Regions from separate parts of the Alteromonas sp. 07-89-2 genome, predicted to be linked through region 1. Evidence: predicted binding sites of a transcription regulator. Region 1 holds the regulator's gene; each other region holds the start of a gene.

Evidence for each region. The regulator FliA, encoded in region 1, starts transcription of late flagellar genes. The targets are predictions, from matches to a motif close to CTAAAGNTNNNNNNNNNNNNGCCGATA.
Region 2: a site for FliA is predicted at 2,249-2,275, ahead of flgM (flagellar biosynthesis anti-sigma factor FlgM). Genes of this name have one in related genera too.
Region 3: a site for FliA is predicted at 1,852-1,878, ahead of pomA (flagellar motor protein PomA). Genes of this name have one in related genera too.
Region 4: a site for FliA is predicted at 1,952-1,978, ahead of F0261_RS06885 (DUF3530 family protein). Genes of this name have one in related genera too.

What each region holds. Positions count from the first base shown of each region.
Region 1 is NZ_VTYM01000021.1:31,557-35,434, reverse strand. Features, by position in the region: gene flhF (flagellar biosynthesis protein FlhF) at 1-757, shown strand, start outside; gene F0261_RS13935 (MinD/ParA family protein) at 763-1,629, shown strand; gene F0261_RS13930 (RNA polymerase sigma factor FliA) at 1,626-2,357, shown strand; gene cheY (chemotaxis response regulator CheY) at 2,394-2,777, shown strand; gene F0261_RS13920 (protein phosphatase CheZ) at 2,812-3,567, shown strand; gene F0261_RS13915 (chemotaxis protein CheA) at 3,580-3,878, shown strand, end outside.
Region 2 is NZ_VTYM01000036.1:15,810-19,687, forward strand. Features, by position in the region: gene F0261_RS18175 (protein-glutamate O-methyltransferase CheR) at 1-270, opposite strand, end outside; gene F0261_RS18180 (chemotaxis protein CheV) at 286-1,215, opposite strand; gene flgA (flagellar basal body P-ring formation chaperone FlgA) at 1,493-2,209, shown strand; gene flgM (flagellar biosynthesis anti-sigma factor FlgM) at 2,312-2,641, shown strand; gene flgN (flagellar export chaperone FlgN) at 2,681-3,112, shown strand; gene F0261_RS18200 (LPP20 family lipoprotein) at 3,258-3,743, opposite strand.
Region 3 is NZ_VTYM01000004.1:240,276-244,153, reverse strand. Features, by position in the region: gene F0261_RS04985 (cyclopropane-fatty-acyl-phospholipid synthase family protein) at 1-24, shown strand, start outside; gene F0261_RS04980 (flagellar motor protein MotB) at 111-1,040, opposite strand; gene pomA (flagellar motor protein PomA) at 1,040-1,801, opposite strand; gene xseB (exodeoxyribonuclease VII small subunit) at 2,212-2,454, shown strand; gene F0261_RS04965 (farnesyl diphosphate synthase) at 2,484-3,374, shown strand; gene dxs (1-deoxy-D-xylulose-5-phosphate synthase) at 3,407-3,878, shown strand, end outside.
Region 4 is NZ_VTYM01000007.1:80,290-84,167, reverse strand. Features, by position in the region: gene F0261_RS06895 (MFS transporter) at 1-468, opposite strand, end outside; gene F0261_RS06890 (hypothetical protein) at 512-835, opposite strand; gene F0261_RS06885 (DUF3530 family protein) at 978-1,865, opposite strand; gene rluA (bifunctional tRNA pseudouridine(32) synthase/23S rRNA pseudouridine(746) synthase RluA) at 2,015-2,731, opposite strand; gene rapA (RNA polymerase-associated protein RapA) at 2,781-3,878, opposite strand, start outside.

The DNA of each region.
Region 1 (3,878 bases):
GAAACAGCTTATTAGCTATACGCCGTCACATTACAACGAACGAGATGCATGGGTATATCTTCTTAACCTATTGGCTAATCGCATAAATGTGACAGGAAACGATATACTTAGCGCACAAGGTGCTGTTGCATTAGTAGGACCAACAGGTACCGGTAAAACGACTACCGTTGCGAAACTTGCTGCCCGCTATGCGCAGAAATACGGTGCAGAGTCGGTTGCGATGATTACCATCGATACGTATAGAATTGCCGCCTATGAGCAGCTAGCGACATACGGAAAGATTATTGGCTGCACGGTGAGAAAAGCGCAGACTAGTGAAGAACTTGCGGATTTATTATTCCAACTTCGTCATAAGCGACTAGTATTGATTGATACGGCTGGATTTAGTCAAAGAGATAGTCGATTAATTAAACAAATTAAGCAGTTTGATAACGGACAAATGCCAAATGTTAAAAAATATTTGGTAGCGCAAGCAAATACGCAATATCCTGCTTTGCAGAGAATCATTCAAGCGTATGATGATATTGAACTAAGTGGCTGTATTTTCACAAAGTTAGATGAGTGCTACTCTTTAGGAGAGGTGCTTAGTGCAGCGGTTGAATACCAATTACCGGTTAGTTATGTCACCGATGGTCAAAAAGTACCTGAAGACATTAAGATTGCAGAAGCGAAATCTTTGGTTTCCGCTGCTGCAAAGCTTTATAAAAAGTACGGTTTGAATCATACTAGTGGTAACAACGCAATTAAAACAGCATAAGCAGTATGATTGACGACCAAGCGAGTAGCTTAAGAAAAATGAAGCAATCACGGTTAATCAAAGTAATCGCCGTCACCGGTGGCAAAGGTGGCGTAGGTAAAACAAACATTACATTGAACACCGCTATCGCCATGGCGAAGCAAGGTAAACGTGTAATGGTTCTCGATGCGGACCTCGGTCTTGCTAACGTAGACGTTATGTTAGGTTTGCGTGTTGAGAAAAACTTATCCCACGTGCTTTCCGGCGAATGTACACTTGATGAAGTATTAGTTACCGGTCCGCACGGAATAAAGATTGCCCCTGCCACATCAGGCACGCAGTCGATGGCAGAATTGTCGCCAACGCAACACGCTGGCCTAATTCGAGCCTTTAGTGAGCTGCGCTCGCAAATTGACGTGCTTATCGTTGATACAGCGGCAGGTATTTCAGACATGGTGTTGAGCTTTTCAAAAGCCTCACAAGACATCATGGTCGTTGTGTGTGACGAGCCTACTTCATTGACAGATGCGTATGCATTGATAAAAATTCTGAATAGAGAGCACGGTGTTTTCCGCTTCAAAGTTGTGGCTAATATGGTGCGCGACGTGCGAGAAGGCCAAGAGCTATTTAGTAAATTAAGCAAAGTGACAGGGCGTTTTTTAGATGTTGCACTAGAATTAGTGGCGACAGTACCGTTTGACGAGAACATTCGTAAAGCAGTACGTAAACAAACTGCCATTGTCGATGCTTACCCAGGTTCACCGGCAGCCGTTGCAATAACACAGTTGGCAAGTAAAGCCTTAACATGGCCTATTCCAGCGCAGCCAGGTGGCCATTTAGAGTTTTTCATTGAACAATTAGTTGCAGAAAAAGCCGTAGGAAGTCAGCGTTGAACAGCAAGGCAGCCGCTTATCAACAACAAACCGATAAAGCGCAGTTAGTCGAAAGACATGCGCCATTGGTTAAGCGTATAGCGCATCACTTGATAGCGCGATTGCCGGCTAGTGTTCTTGTAGACGATTTAATTCAATCAGGCATGATTGGATTATTAGAAGCCGCGCGAAACTTTGATGGTTCAAAAGGAGCCAGCTTTGAAACGTTTGCCGGTATTCGCATTCGCGGTGCTATGCTAGATGAAATTCGCAAAGGGGATTGGACACCGCGTTCAGTCCACCGAAATGGCCGAGCGATCACTGAAGCAATTTCGCAAGTAGAAAGCGAAACAGGCCGCGATGCTAGAGATTCTGATATTGCTGATAAGCTTAATGTAAGCTTGCAGGACTATCACCAAATGCTTAATGAAGTAAATGCCGGAAAGCTGGTAGGTATTGAAGATTTAGGTGTGTCAGAAGATGTTATTTCGACAGAGCAAAATCGAGGTAGCGACGCACCACTGGAAGATTTGATGCAAGGCGCTTTCCAAAAAGCGCTTGCCCATGCAATTACGACATTACCTGAAAGAGAAGCGATTGTACTTTCGCTGTATTATGATGAAGAGCTGAACCTAAGAGAAATTGGGGAGGTTCTTGATGTAAGTGAATCGAGAGTCAGTCAAATTCACAGTCAGGCCATGTTAAAACTCAAATCACGAATGAAGTCGTGGCAAGCTGACGAAGAATAGAAATTAATAACAATTAACCCCTCACTGGAGGCTATTTTGGACAAAAGCATGAAAATTCTCGTGGTCGATGATTTTTCTACCATGAGACGTATCATCAAAAACCTACTTAAAGATTTGGGTTTTTCCAACATCCAGGAAGCGGATGACGGAAGTACTGCATTGCCTATGTTGCAGCAAGGTGATTTCGATTTCGTAGTTACCGATTGGAACATGCCTGGAATGCAGGGTATTGACTTGCTTCGCGCGATTAGAGCCGATGACAAGCTCAAGCACCTACCAGTACTTATGGTTACTGCTGAAGCGAAGAAAGAGCAAATTGTTGCCGCCGCGCAAGCAGGTGTTAATGGCTACGTTGTTAAGCCGTTCACTGCAGCAACACTTAAAGAAAAATTAGATAAAATATTCGAACGTTTAGGTTGATCCAGACGCTCACCAGAGAAATGAGGTTTACTGGATGTCAACGAATGTAAACGTTCCAATTTCGTTGGAAGAAGCAAAACAGCTTGTCACCTACCTTGAAGAGGGTGACAACGCTTCAGCCAATGCCCTATTAGAAGCGGCCTCAATGAAAGAAAACGTTGAGTTGTTTGCCGAAGTAGGGAAACTGACGCGTCAGCTCCATGACGCGCTGAATAATTTCCAAATAGACGACCGCATTAAAAATCTCGCGACCGATGATATTCCCGATGCACAATCCCGCCTAACCTACGTAATTGAAGAAACTGAAAAAGCTGCTAATACTACTATGGATGCCGTTGAAGCGAGCATGCCTATAGCTGAAATGCTGTCGGCGCGCATCGAAAAGGTTATGCCTGAGTGGAAGAAGCTGATGAATCGCCAAATAGAGTTGGGAGAATTCAAGGCTTTATGCGCAGACTTAGACGAATTGTTGGAAGAAGGTTCGGCACAGTCAGCTAAACTTACACAGTTACTTACAGAAGTATTGATGGCTCAAGGTTATCAAGACTTAACTGGTCAGGTTATTCGCCGCGTTATCGACTTGGTTAAAGAAGTGGAAGACAGCTTAGTTAACATGCTTACCATGTTTGGTGAACGCGACGGTGCAGAACAAACTAAACCATCTAGCGTTAAGGCCGATAAGGTTGATGGTGTAGAGGCAGAAGGCCCTATCATTGATGCCGATAAGCGCGACGACGTCGTGTCAGGCCAAGATGATGTAGATGATCTTCTGTCTAGCTTAGGTTTTTAGGGGAGCGGGCGCATGTCGTTTGATGTTGACGAGGATATATTACAGGACTTTCTAGTTGAGGCTGGAGAGATACTTGAACAATTACAAGAACAGCTCGTTGATCTTGAGAACAATCCTGAAGATGCGGATTTGTTGAATGCAATTTTCCGTGGTTATCACACAGTTAAAGGGGGAGCAGGGTTCCTGTCTCTTACCGAGTTAGTAGAAATTTGTCACGGTGCGGAAAACGTCTTTGACGTAATGCGTAACGGGCAACGAACACTAACCCCTGAACTAATGGATATTATTCTGCAAGCCACAGATGTGGTGGT
Region 2 (3,878 bases), on a different contig from region 1:
AAGTAAATCGAAGGGATAGTTGTCTCGAAACCACAACGTTTCGTTTGTGGTCATTGCGTCAATAACGTTCTGTAGTAAAGTTCTGTCGAACCCTTTCACAACCACGTCAATCAGTTCGTCAACAGACTCATACTTATGCTTATAGAGTAATGAAGCTAAACGGCTGCGCACCAGGTATTGTTTATTATCACCTAATACTATGCCGCATTGCTTTTCCAAAAACTCTCTAAACTTGAGGTAACTTGCTGGCGAAACGTCTTTATTAGCCAATCCTATCTTGCTCCGTTATTCGCACTCAGCCATTAGCCACTTTTGTACCGCGGTAGCAAGTTCATCGGGGTGGAATTTCGCGATAAAGTCATCAGCCCCTACTTTTTGCACCATAGCTTGGTTGAAGACACCACTGAGCGACGTATGCAATACAACATGAAGCTTTTGAAGTTCAGGCGTATTTTTAATTTCGGCGGTTAGTGTATAGCCGTCCATTTCAGGCATCTCGATATCTGAGACCAGCACGCCTACACGGTTCGTTACATCGCCGTACTCTTCCGCAATTTCTTTAAGCCTGTTTAATGCTTCAAGACCGTTTTTAGCGAGCTCAATCTCAAGACCCAGTGAAGTAAGCGCCTTTTTAACTTGGTTTCGCGCTACCGCAGAGTCATCTGCAATAAAGATAATTTTGTTTTCTTGGCCTTCGGTTGTCAGACCTTCTGCCACCTCTGAACTTACTTCGGCATTCAACGGAGAAATTTCGTTTAAAATTTTCTCAACGTCTAGAATTTCAATAAGTTCATTTTCAACTTCAGTCACCGCCGTTAAATAGCTTGCTCTGCCGGTGCCTTGAGGTGGCGGCATGATCGCATCCCAATTGGTGTTGATAATACGCTCTACGGCACCCACCAAAAAGCCCTGAACTGAACGGTTATATTCCGCAATGACAATAAAGGCATTAGAGAGATCTTCAATTTTACGGCCGCGTGTTGCCATACTTAAATCAATGACCGATATGGTTTGACCACGGATGTGCGCCACACCACGAACCAACGGGTTTAATTTCGGCATTGCTGTTAGCGGAGGACACTGAAGCACTTCCCGCACTTTAAAAACGTTAATTCCAAAGCGTTGGCGGCCGTTCAGTCTAAACAGCAGCAACTCTAAGCGATTCTGCCCAACAAGCTGCGTGCGCTGGTTTACTGAATCTAAAATCCCCGACATAGGTCACCTCTAAGTAATACTGGGCATGATCATTGCCTCTTATGATAAAGATAGACAATATCACTAAATTTTTGCAGGTCAAACGACAGAAAAATGACACTAAATAGCATCTTTCAGTCTTTAGTAGGGTTTATACCTTAACTTAGTCAATGATCCTGCGTTGACGCTCGTGCTTGTAAACCTTATGGATTTACTTTGGCTGTTATTTATTTGCACTAAGCAAACCGGCCGTATTAAGCATAGTCAATAACTTGTAAACTGAACACGAAAAGTCATGATGAAAAATATGAACGCCAAAACGCGCCTTACATTCACACGATTACTGTCATTGACCGTTTTCAGTGTGCTTTCTATGAACTGCTTGGCGACACAAACCAATCACAAACAGGTTGAAGAAGGCGCAAAACAATACCTAATAACTCAACTTGCTGATAATACGCAGGATACTAGCATTGATGTGTCTATTGTGAAGATAGACGATAGGATAAATATTCCTGACTGCCCAACTGGGTTCGAATACAATGCGTCGCAAGAAGCGCTGAGCCAATCGTATATATCAGTTAGAGTGAGCTGTAGAAATAATGAATGGTACCTTTTTACCAGCGGGCAAGTAACGCGTACCAAAGAAATTGTTGTCACTCAAGGCGCAATAAGTCCAGGAACCGTACTGACATCATCGAATCTCTCTCTGGCAAAAGTTGATGTAAGACGATTACGCCATACCGCATTTACTGAGCTAGAAGCACTTATTGGGGCTAGAATAAAACGCCGAGTGACTGACGGACAAGCTATACAGTCAAATATGCTATGCTTTGTGTGCAAAGGCGACAGAATTACCATAACTGCTGAGGTAGCAGGTATGGAAGTGAAAACAGCCGGAATCGCTCAGCAAGACGGTGTTGTTGGTGACAATATTAAGGTAATTAATGCCAGTAGCCAAAAGGCGGTGATAGCAAGAGTCGCAAGCCCTGAAGAAGTCGTGATACACTTATAAACGAGGCAGCGAATATCTACTTTTTTGTTCACAATTTAGCTAAAGAAATTAGCCAAAAGGCCGATACACTTTACAGAGGCGAAAAAGTAGTGAGGACTAATTATGGCAATTAACAATATAAACAATGGGTTACCGAAAACACCCGTTGATAATGGAAAGGTTGCGCAGCAAAACCAAACGCAGCAATCTCCACAGCAGGCATCAACACAGGCTGCGCAAACCGCATCAGTTCCGCGTCAGGATTCTGTATCGTTGACGCAATCTGCTCAGCAGCTCAACCAGGTTCAGAAGAAAGGTTCGGAAGCGCCTGTGAACCAAGATAAAGTCGATCGCCTTAAGCGAGCGATTCAAAGTGGCGAGTATAAAGTTAATCCTGAAGTGCTTGCCAACAAGATTGCAAAACTAGAAGGTGAGATTTTTGGCGCTAAATAGTGAGCGACAAAACTCGTAACTAATAAGAAGAGAGCTAACGTGACTGAACAAGCAAGCCAATTGACACAAGCACTAATAAAGCAAGTGGAGCAACTGTCTTCACTTGCCGTATTGCTTGAAAAAGAATTGCAACTTATCAGTTCGCGAGACGCAGAATCTTTAATGAACTTATTAGACGAAAAGACAGCACTGTTAACGTCTATTCAGGCTCTCGATGGAAGCATTGAGCGCACAATTAGCGATCAAGGCTCAATGTCAGAAGAAGATGAAGCATTAATGACTAATGCAAAGAAACTTCTGGACGATTGCAAATACCGCACGCAGGTCAATCAAAAAGCCGTAGAGCAAGGACAGCTACGCCTCACACACTTACGTAATTTGATGATGGAAGTTCGTGCCAAAGAATCGCTCACCTATGATAAAAAAGGAAAGCCGAAAGGCGGGACTTTAGGGTCGGGAGTGAGCGCCTAATTTTTTGCGATTTTAGTAAACCCCACTCAGCGAGCTTTAACCATTAAGCCTTAACCGGTAAAAGTAAATTATATCTCTGTGAATTTGCGCATGTTCTAAGACTTCACGATACAGCCACTTGCGCAAACTCCCCTTTCGCTAACTTTTAATAATACTTAACATCCTTTACTCGGCGCGGTTTTGCGGTCGACAGATATATATCGTAAACCTGCTGCATATCTAAAGCGAGTTCGGTGACGTATGTATCTTCACCTACCGGATAGGCTTTTACGACTTCAGCGCCTCTAATGACCCCCTCTACAGATGCTCGCAATGTTTCGCTATCTATAACCAAGTGAGACAGAGACTGATTGCCTTCAATTTTTTGACCATAAACTTGTTCAGTTAGCTCTCGGTATGCATCTAATTTTGACGCTTTCATCGCCATTATAAGCTTCATGCTGTCGCTTTCGCCATGCTGAGAAGAAATTGGCGCATAGCCTACCGCCTTGAGCACGGGATAGCTTTCTGGTTCTATTGTTTCCCACTCAACGTGTTTATCAATAATGCCGCATCCACCAGTGCTTATTGCTAAACCAAGAAAGCAAGACAGCAGCAGCGATTTTGATTTATGTATTTTTTTCAAGCACATAGTTTCATTTCCAAATTGCATTATTAATAAAATCAAATGTGTAGTTACGCTGCTCTCGTCGGTGGCAGCCTTGTAACTACGAGATACCGCCATACTCGCGGTAGCAGATTTTGACGTATTTAAACTGACGCTTTT
Region 3 (3,878 bases), on a different contig from region 1:
AGACTTGATTTGGTTCGTGTTTAACAACGCTAATTATCGATAGTAGTGACAAAAAAGCGGCGCCCTTTTGGCGCCGCTTTCTTGTTTGAAGCTGACACTTGGTCGAAGCACTACTCATCTACAACTGATATAGGCTTCGACAGCATTGGCTTACCCTGATTGATATTAATTTCAACGCGGCGATTTTGCGCTCGGTCTGAAGGTGTAGTGGCATTTTCTACAATTGGATCGGTATCTGCCTTACCCACTACCGACATACGACTTTCGTCAAACCCTGGCGCGGTACGCATGGCTTCAGCGACCGCGACAGCGCGCTGCGCTGACAAGTCCCAATTAGAACGATAAAGTTCATTAGCAATATGCTGACCGTCACTGTGCCCTGAAATTTCGATTTCTCCAGGCACATCCGCCAACAGCGTACCGATTTTTCTCAACACCGGTTGGAATTGGGGCTGCAAAAAGGCCGAGCCCGCCGAGAAGGAACCGTTTTCACGGATTCGAATGGTTAACTGCTGACCCAACGATTCCATTTCCACCGAACCATCTAGAATTTGTTTTTCTAATTGCTGCGCTACTTTTTTCATCAGTTCAGCCATTTGCGACTGATCGGTGCTTTGCTCAGCCGATGAAGACGACTCAGTAGCCGTTTGTTGAGATTGTCCGCCACGCTGCTCGCCGCGCTGCTTCTGCCTTCCTCCGGCAGAGTCTTCGTTACCAGCCTGAAATTCCAGCATTTGCTGGGTCATTTCGTTAGTTTGCTGCTGAATGGATTCAATGGGCGTAGGGTCAGGTTTACCCGGACGAAATTCCATAGCAATAACACTGGTGCCCTTTGGAATATCTTTTACTTCAATTTTATTTTGCACACCAAAAGCAAACTTCATAGAGCCTGCAATTTGTTTAAACTTCAGTACGTCCATTTCCGAAAACGAAAGTAGCAGTACAAAGAAGCACATAAGCAACGACATCAGGTCTGCGAAGGTTCCCATCCAGGCTGGAAGCCCCTCGGGGGGACATTTTGGGCATTCTTCTTCGGCCATTACTCTTCCTCTGCGCTTCCGCGTTTACTCGCCGCAAGGTAGTTCTTTAATACCCCTTCGATAACACGTGGGTTCTGGCCGTCGGCTATACCCACAATACCGTCAAGAACAAGACTCTGGTTTAACTTCTCTTCTCCAGCTCTTACCGCCAGTTTAAAGGCAATTGGCAAACACACGACGTTGGCAAAAAAGGCACCATAAAGCGTGGTTAATAGCGCTACCGCCATGGCAGGGCCGATGGCTTTAGGGTCATCCATGTTTGAAAGCATGGCAACCAGACCGATCAAAGTACCAATCATACCCATCGCTGGTGCTACGTCACCCATTCCTTTAAATATAGAAGCGCCGAACTCATGCCTTTCCGTTGTCATAGAAATATCTTTAGCTAACGTTTCTCTCACCACTTCAATGTCGTGGCCGTCAACCAGCATGTCCACACCTTTTTGCATGAACTCATTTGAAATTTCCGCTTCTTCTAGTGCCAGAAACCCGCCTTTTCGCGCAGCGTCTGCCATTTCAACAATCTTCTCGATAAGCTCTTCAGGCGTTTCAATTTTGAACATGAATGCTTTGCCAGCAACTTTACCCGCACTGAAGAATTGGCCCAACGTAAACTGAGATAGGACAACAAATAGTGTTCCCCCGAATACAATAAGTATTGATTGCACGTCGATGAACATGCCCAAGCTGCCGCCCAGAATCATAGCCATAACTATGAAACCAATGGCGCCCAACATACCTATGACGGTTGCTAAATCCACTCACTCTTCCCCATTTATGCGCAGTCAGTGCTGTTAGTGTACAAATACCCTATCGGCAAAAGATAGAAATACTAAAACGACATTATTGAAAAATATCACATTTATTTGTTTATTATGAAGTAGGTTCTATGCAAAAGCGCAGCTTTGTCTTTTTTCTAAACTAAAATACCTAGCGCTTTTTCAGCTCCTTACTTTTTCCTTCACAGTAAATAACACGGTTACTTCTGAAAGGTTACTGAGCCTTGCATCGAATATAGCACAATTTGCTTGTATGTTGCCTTTTGAACTGGATGAAAAAAAAGCTATGTTACTGTGATATAGGCGATATACGGACAAACCATTTGACCCTTGTGCAACCCTCGGTTAATGTGCGCGGTATACGTATTTTGGCCACTATATTGAGTGTTTTTATGACGACAGAAAAAGCATCAGCGTCTTTTGAAGAAACTTTATCAGAACTAGAAGCTATCGTTAACGAAATGGAAAGCGGTGATCTGCCTCTTAATAAAGCACTAGAAAAATTTGAGCGCGGTATAGCACTTTCCCGCCAGGGCCAACAATCTCTTGAAAACGCCGAGCAAAAAGTAAAGATACTGCTCAGTGAACAAGGCGAAGAAACGCTCCACCCTCTTCCTGAAAGTGAACAGCCATAAATCGTTCATTTTTAACTAACAGGCAATCTATGAATTTTTCTGCTTTGCATCAGCAAGTTAAACAGCAAACTGATGCATCTCTTCTTACATTAATTGACGAATTACCCGATTACGCGCCGCGCTTGAAAGACGCAATGCGTCACGCCTTACTTGCTGGCGGTAAACGGATGCGGCCACTACTTGTTCAAGTAGTAGGTAACACCCTAGACGTGCCCAAAAAAGACCAAATGGCTATTAGTATGGCCATTGAATGTGTGCATGCCTACTCGTTAGTCCACGACGATTTACCAGCCATGGACGACGACGACTTGCGCCGCGGTATGCCAACCTGCCATATCGCCTTTGATGAGGCTACCGCTATTTTAGCTGGCGATGCACTGCAGGCACTTGCATTTACAGTGTTAGCTGATGCGCCATTAAGCACGTATGCTGAAACAAAGCGTAGCCAGTTACTGTCTGTACTTGCGAAAAGTGCGGGTTACATAGGTATGTGCGGTGGGCAAGCTATCGATTTAGCCAGCACCGGCAAAACCATCTCGCTAGAAGAACTAAAACAGCTGCATAGATTGAAAACCGGTGCATTGTTAAAAGCCTGCGTAGAAATGGTCGCCATTGTTAGTGAAGGCTTACTGCCTCAAACTAAAATTGACTTAATGGCTTATGCCGCGGATATTGGGCTAGCTTTCCAAGTTCAAGACGATATTTTAGATGTGGAAGGCAGTAGCGAAAAATTAGGTAAACCCGCGGGGTCAGACGAAGCGTTAGGGAAAAATACCTTTCCAGCCAAACTTGGTATTACAGGCGCTAAACAAGAATTAGAAATGCTTCACGATAATGCACTTCAAGCATTGGCGCGTTTACCCTACAATACTGACAGTTTAATTGCGTTTAGCGAGCTTTTGGTAAAACGCGACCATTAGCCACGCGCCATGTTGAAAAAGATAATAAGTACATGAGTTTAGATCTCCAACATTACCCAACGCTTGCGCTTGCGCAAACACCCGATAAATTGAGGCAGTTGCCCCAAGACAAATTACGCGAGCTCGCCGATGAGTTGCGTGAGTACTTACTTAACAGCGTAAGCCAAACCAGTGGGCACTTTGCATCTGGTTTAGGCACAGTGGAACTGACCGTCGCTTTGCACTATGTGTACGACACCCCCTTCGATCGACTGCTGTGGGATGTAGGTCACCAAGCTTATCCGCACAAAATCCTTACAGGCCGTGCAGAGCGCATGAGTACCATTCGCCAAAAGAATGGTCTGCACCCTTTCCCATGGCCGCCTGAGAGCGACTACGACACCTTTGCAGTCGGTCATTCGTCTACATCGATTAGTGCAGGGCTGGGCATGGCTGTGGCTGCCGAAAAAGAAGGCAAAAACAGAAAGGTTGTAGCGGTAATTGGCGACGGTGCAATGACCGCTG
Region 4 (3,878 bases), on a different contig from region 1:
GCCGTCTTTGTCGTCTTGGGCAATACAGTCAATGCGAAAACCATCGATGGCGATATCTTGCGTGGCTGAGGCAATAGCAATAAGCAAACCGACTAATGCAACATAAAACAAATCTTGGTCTGCAGTGAGTTGAGACATCACTAAACACAGCAAAACTACACAGCCTTGCATAGCGAAAATCCAACCTCGTCGTTGACCTAATAGTGGGGGCTTGATTTTGTCGACAAGCGGAGACCAGAGGAAATTAAAAGAGTATGTCGCGAAAATAATGCCGAATAAGCCGATGGCCGAGCGAGACAAACCTTCATCTTTGAGCCAAGCAGATAGCACTGAACCAATCATGATCCAAGGGAAGCCACTGGAAATGCCGAAAAGAAATATACTGAGGTATCGTTTGTCGTTAAACGTTTTTAAAGCGTTGAGCAAAACTGCGGCCTTAGGCAAGAATACAAAAGCATATTGAGCCATGAACCACAGTGAGAAGCAATAACGCGTTGAAGTGAAAGTTTTACTATGGACGAATGCCTACGCAGTCGAGTGGGCAATGACCCAAACCTTCAAGGAAATTCACGCAGTTATTTAGTTCATCTACAAGAAACTGGTCGTTAATTAGCTTGTCTTCATTCCAATAATGCACTTGGTGAAGTAAATGCCAAAAAACTCGTTCTTTTTGTGTGTAGGGCTGCGTTAAGGTGTAATCAATTTGCCCCCATTCTTCCATACTATCCCAAAAGAATAGCTCGATCTCCTCGATAGGAAGCTCTCCTTGCCAAAATGCTCTCAAATAGAAACACAGCTGCTTTGCTTTGTTATCTACGAAATCTTGAACACTCACAAGTAACTCAACCGTTTATGTTTGCTAAAAGTATTATAGTTCATAACAATCTTACTGCTTAGGACAGAGGCTTGCTATTTACACCATTAAATTTAGGTAATTGTTTTGGATACTAATTTAGCGTAATCGGTTAATTATCGAATTACCAGCCTAGGTGGCGAGTCCAACCAATAGTGCTATTTGCAACTATCTGAATATGAGGGGATTTCTGAAACTCCTTTATACTAAAGGCTAATAAATTGCTGGGAATAATTATTTGTCGATAGTGCATCTTTAGTGCGTTTTTTGCGCTAATCTTTCGCTTTTGCGTGGTACTGTTCGCCCAGTCGTTAAATCCACTTAGTGACAGATCCAATATTGGAAAGCTGGACTGCGCTATATTATCTATAACTAATGTGTTCGTTGATTCTTCTGGCCAAAAAGGTGAAATGGCTACGAAAGTGTCTGGATGAAGTTGAGGCTGTTGCTCTACGACGGACAAGTAAGTTGTGGCCAGCATGCCTTGTGCAATGACCATACGGTAGCCTGAATTGTCTTGTAAATAATTATTCAATGCATTGAGTTGTAAACTCAGCGCTGAAGTTGCTGATTCAAAATTGAGATACTGCGTAAGTTGATTACTTCTGGGGTGGATATTTTGGGCTGACATAGACGTAGTTTCAGCGTCTGATATGTCGGTGTTTGTAGATTCAGCAGGTAGGTTCTGCTGGGAAGTGACATTGACCGGCAAATTAAACGGACTTATCACCACATTCCAGCCTTTTTCAGCAAGCATGTTGGCAAGGCTATTTCCCTGCGCGAGCGTAAGGCTAGAGGGAAAAGGCTCGGTGAGTATGATAGCCACACCCAAAGGTAATGGTGTTTGCGCTTCAATTTCAATAATTGGGGATTCAACTTCTCCAATCATCAAAGGTTTCACTTCTCCAGGCAGATAGGCGTGACTAACATCTGTGAAAAAGTCACAGTGAGCTGTCATAGGCAATAGCGAAACAATAACAGCAAATGTTAAAAGGAGAGCGTGCCTTTTCATAAAATGTGGTTTGCCTTTACCTTAATCTGGATCTATTCAGCCTGGACAGCATCAAATTAATTCGTACATCAAGCGTATACGAAGGTTATCGGCAGGGTGCGTTAAAACTAAAATGGAGTCTATTGATAAAGTTGAATAGCGTTAAAACGCTACTCACAACTTTCTGAGAGCGGCTTTGGGCAAAACGGACTAAAAGGGATGGCGACATTAAAGTGCAGCCAATGCCCAAGTGTCGGGTGCGAAAGACTCAAGCTTTCAGCATGAAGCTGTAAACGAGGCGCCATGGATAACGCTTCTTCATGCGCATAGAGTCTATCTCCCAAAATAGGGTGACCCAAAGCAAGCATATGTACTCGCAGTTGGTGAGAGCGACCGGTAATGGGATAAAGGGCAACGAGAGAATAGGGTCGCTCTTTTTCATCCAGTGTGCGCTCAATGACGTCAAAGTGCGTTACGGCTTTTTTACCGCGCTCGAAGTCTACCATTTGCTTTGGCCTGTTTGGCCAGTCGCAAATAAGGGGAAGGTTAACCTCTCCGCTGTCTTGTTCTACATGTCCATGAACCCGGGCGAAGTAGCGCTTTTTAGTTTGACGTAACTCAAATTGTTTCGAGATATGGCGGTGGCTGTCTTTATTAAGCGCCAGCACCAAAATACCCGAGGTCGCCATGTCTAAGCGATGCACTACTGTGGCGGTGGGATACACTCGGTTAACCCGGCTAATTAGCGAGTCGCGGTGCTCCAATGCTTTGCCCGGAACGCTCAATAGCCCGCTAGGTTTATGCGCAACCACCATGTCCTCATCTTGATACAAAATATCAAGATAAGGTGTCATCGGTGGGTTATAAACAAAACTTGGGTTCGCCATTATGTACTCGTTACTTCACAGTCGCTTTTGAATGTTTAACCTTTCGAGGTTACGGGTTATTTACCACAATACGAATGGCGTCCAGCTGAACATCTGCATCCTGAATAACTTTATCAAGGGCGTTCATTTGCGTTTCAATAAACTCAATTTCGCTGTCACGTACTGCTGGGTTACGCTTTTGAAGATCGCGCAAGCGCTGTATTTCTTCGTTAAGCGTGCTGTGCATGCTGTTAAGTGCGTCGTGTTGCTTTTGGTTAGCTTGCTGATGGGCAAGCTTACGCGCCTTTTCAATGGCAAGCTCAAGCGGCTGTTGCAAGGCTTTTAGAAGCTGAGCCGAGATCTTACGTCCAATTTTACGCTTAACGTCGAAGCTCAATTCAGACGGGTTTCCTTGCGCATCTAAACACACTCGCACGGGCGTTTGAGGTAAGAAGCGACCCAACTGAAGCGCTTTAGGCGCTTGCGCTTGCAGCACAAACAACGCCTCAACCCAATAAGCGCCTTTTGGCAAAGACGGCTCGGCAATGAAGCCCATGCTGCTCTTTCCGTGTACGTCGGTGAGTACTACGTCCATGGCGGTATGCACAAGTGGATGATCCCAGCTTAAAAACTGCACGTTTTCTAGCGTGGTGGCAACACGGCGCTTGTAAGTGACTGTCATGCCTTCTGGGTCAAGACCTGGAAGCTGGCTCACCATCGACTCGGTTGGCATAAGAATAAAGCAGTCATTGCCTTTTTCATCCTGCTGAACACCGATAGCATCGAAAACGCGACCCATAAAGCGCGACAAATCTTGTTCGCTATCAAGGGTAATAATGTCTTCAAGCAGTTGTTCTACGCGGCCTTCACCCGAGGCATTAAGCTCAAGAAGACGATCGCGACCGGCTTCAAGCTGCGCTACGAGCTGGCTATTAAGCGTAACACTCATGTTCACTAGCTCGTCACGCGCGCTCATATCGTCAGGGTGTAAGCACGCACCAATAAGCAAAGGCTTAACATCGTCGAACACGCCAGAGCCCGTAGGGCAGGTTTTCTCGAAGGCATTAAGCCCTTCGTGATACCAATCTAGTAATACGTGCTGCGCGGTTTTCGCCAAATATGGCACGTGAATTTGTACGGTTTGGGTTTGTCCAATACGGTCAAGACG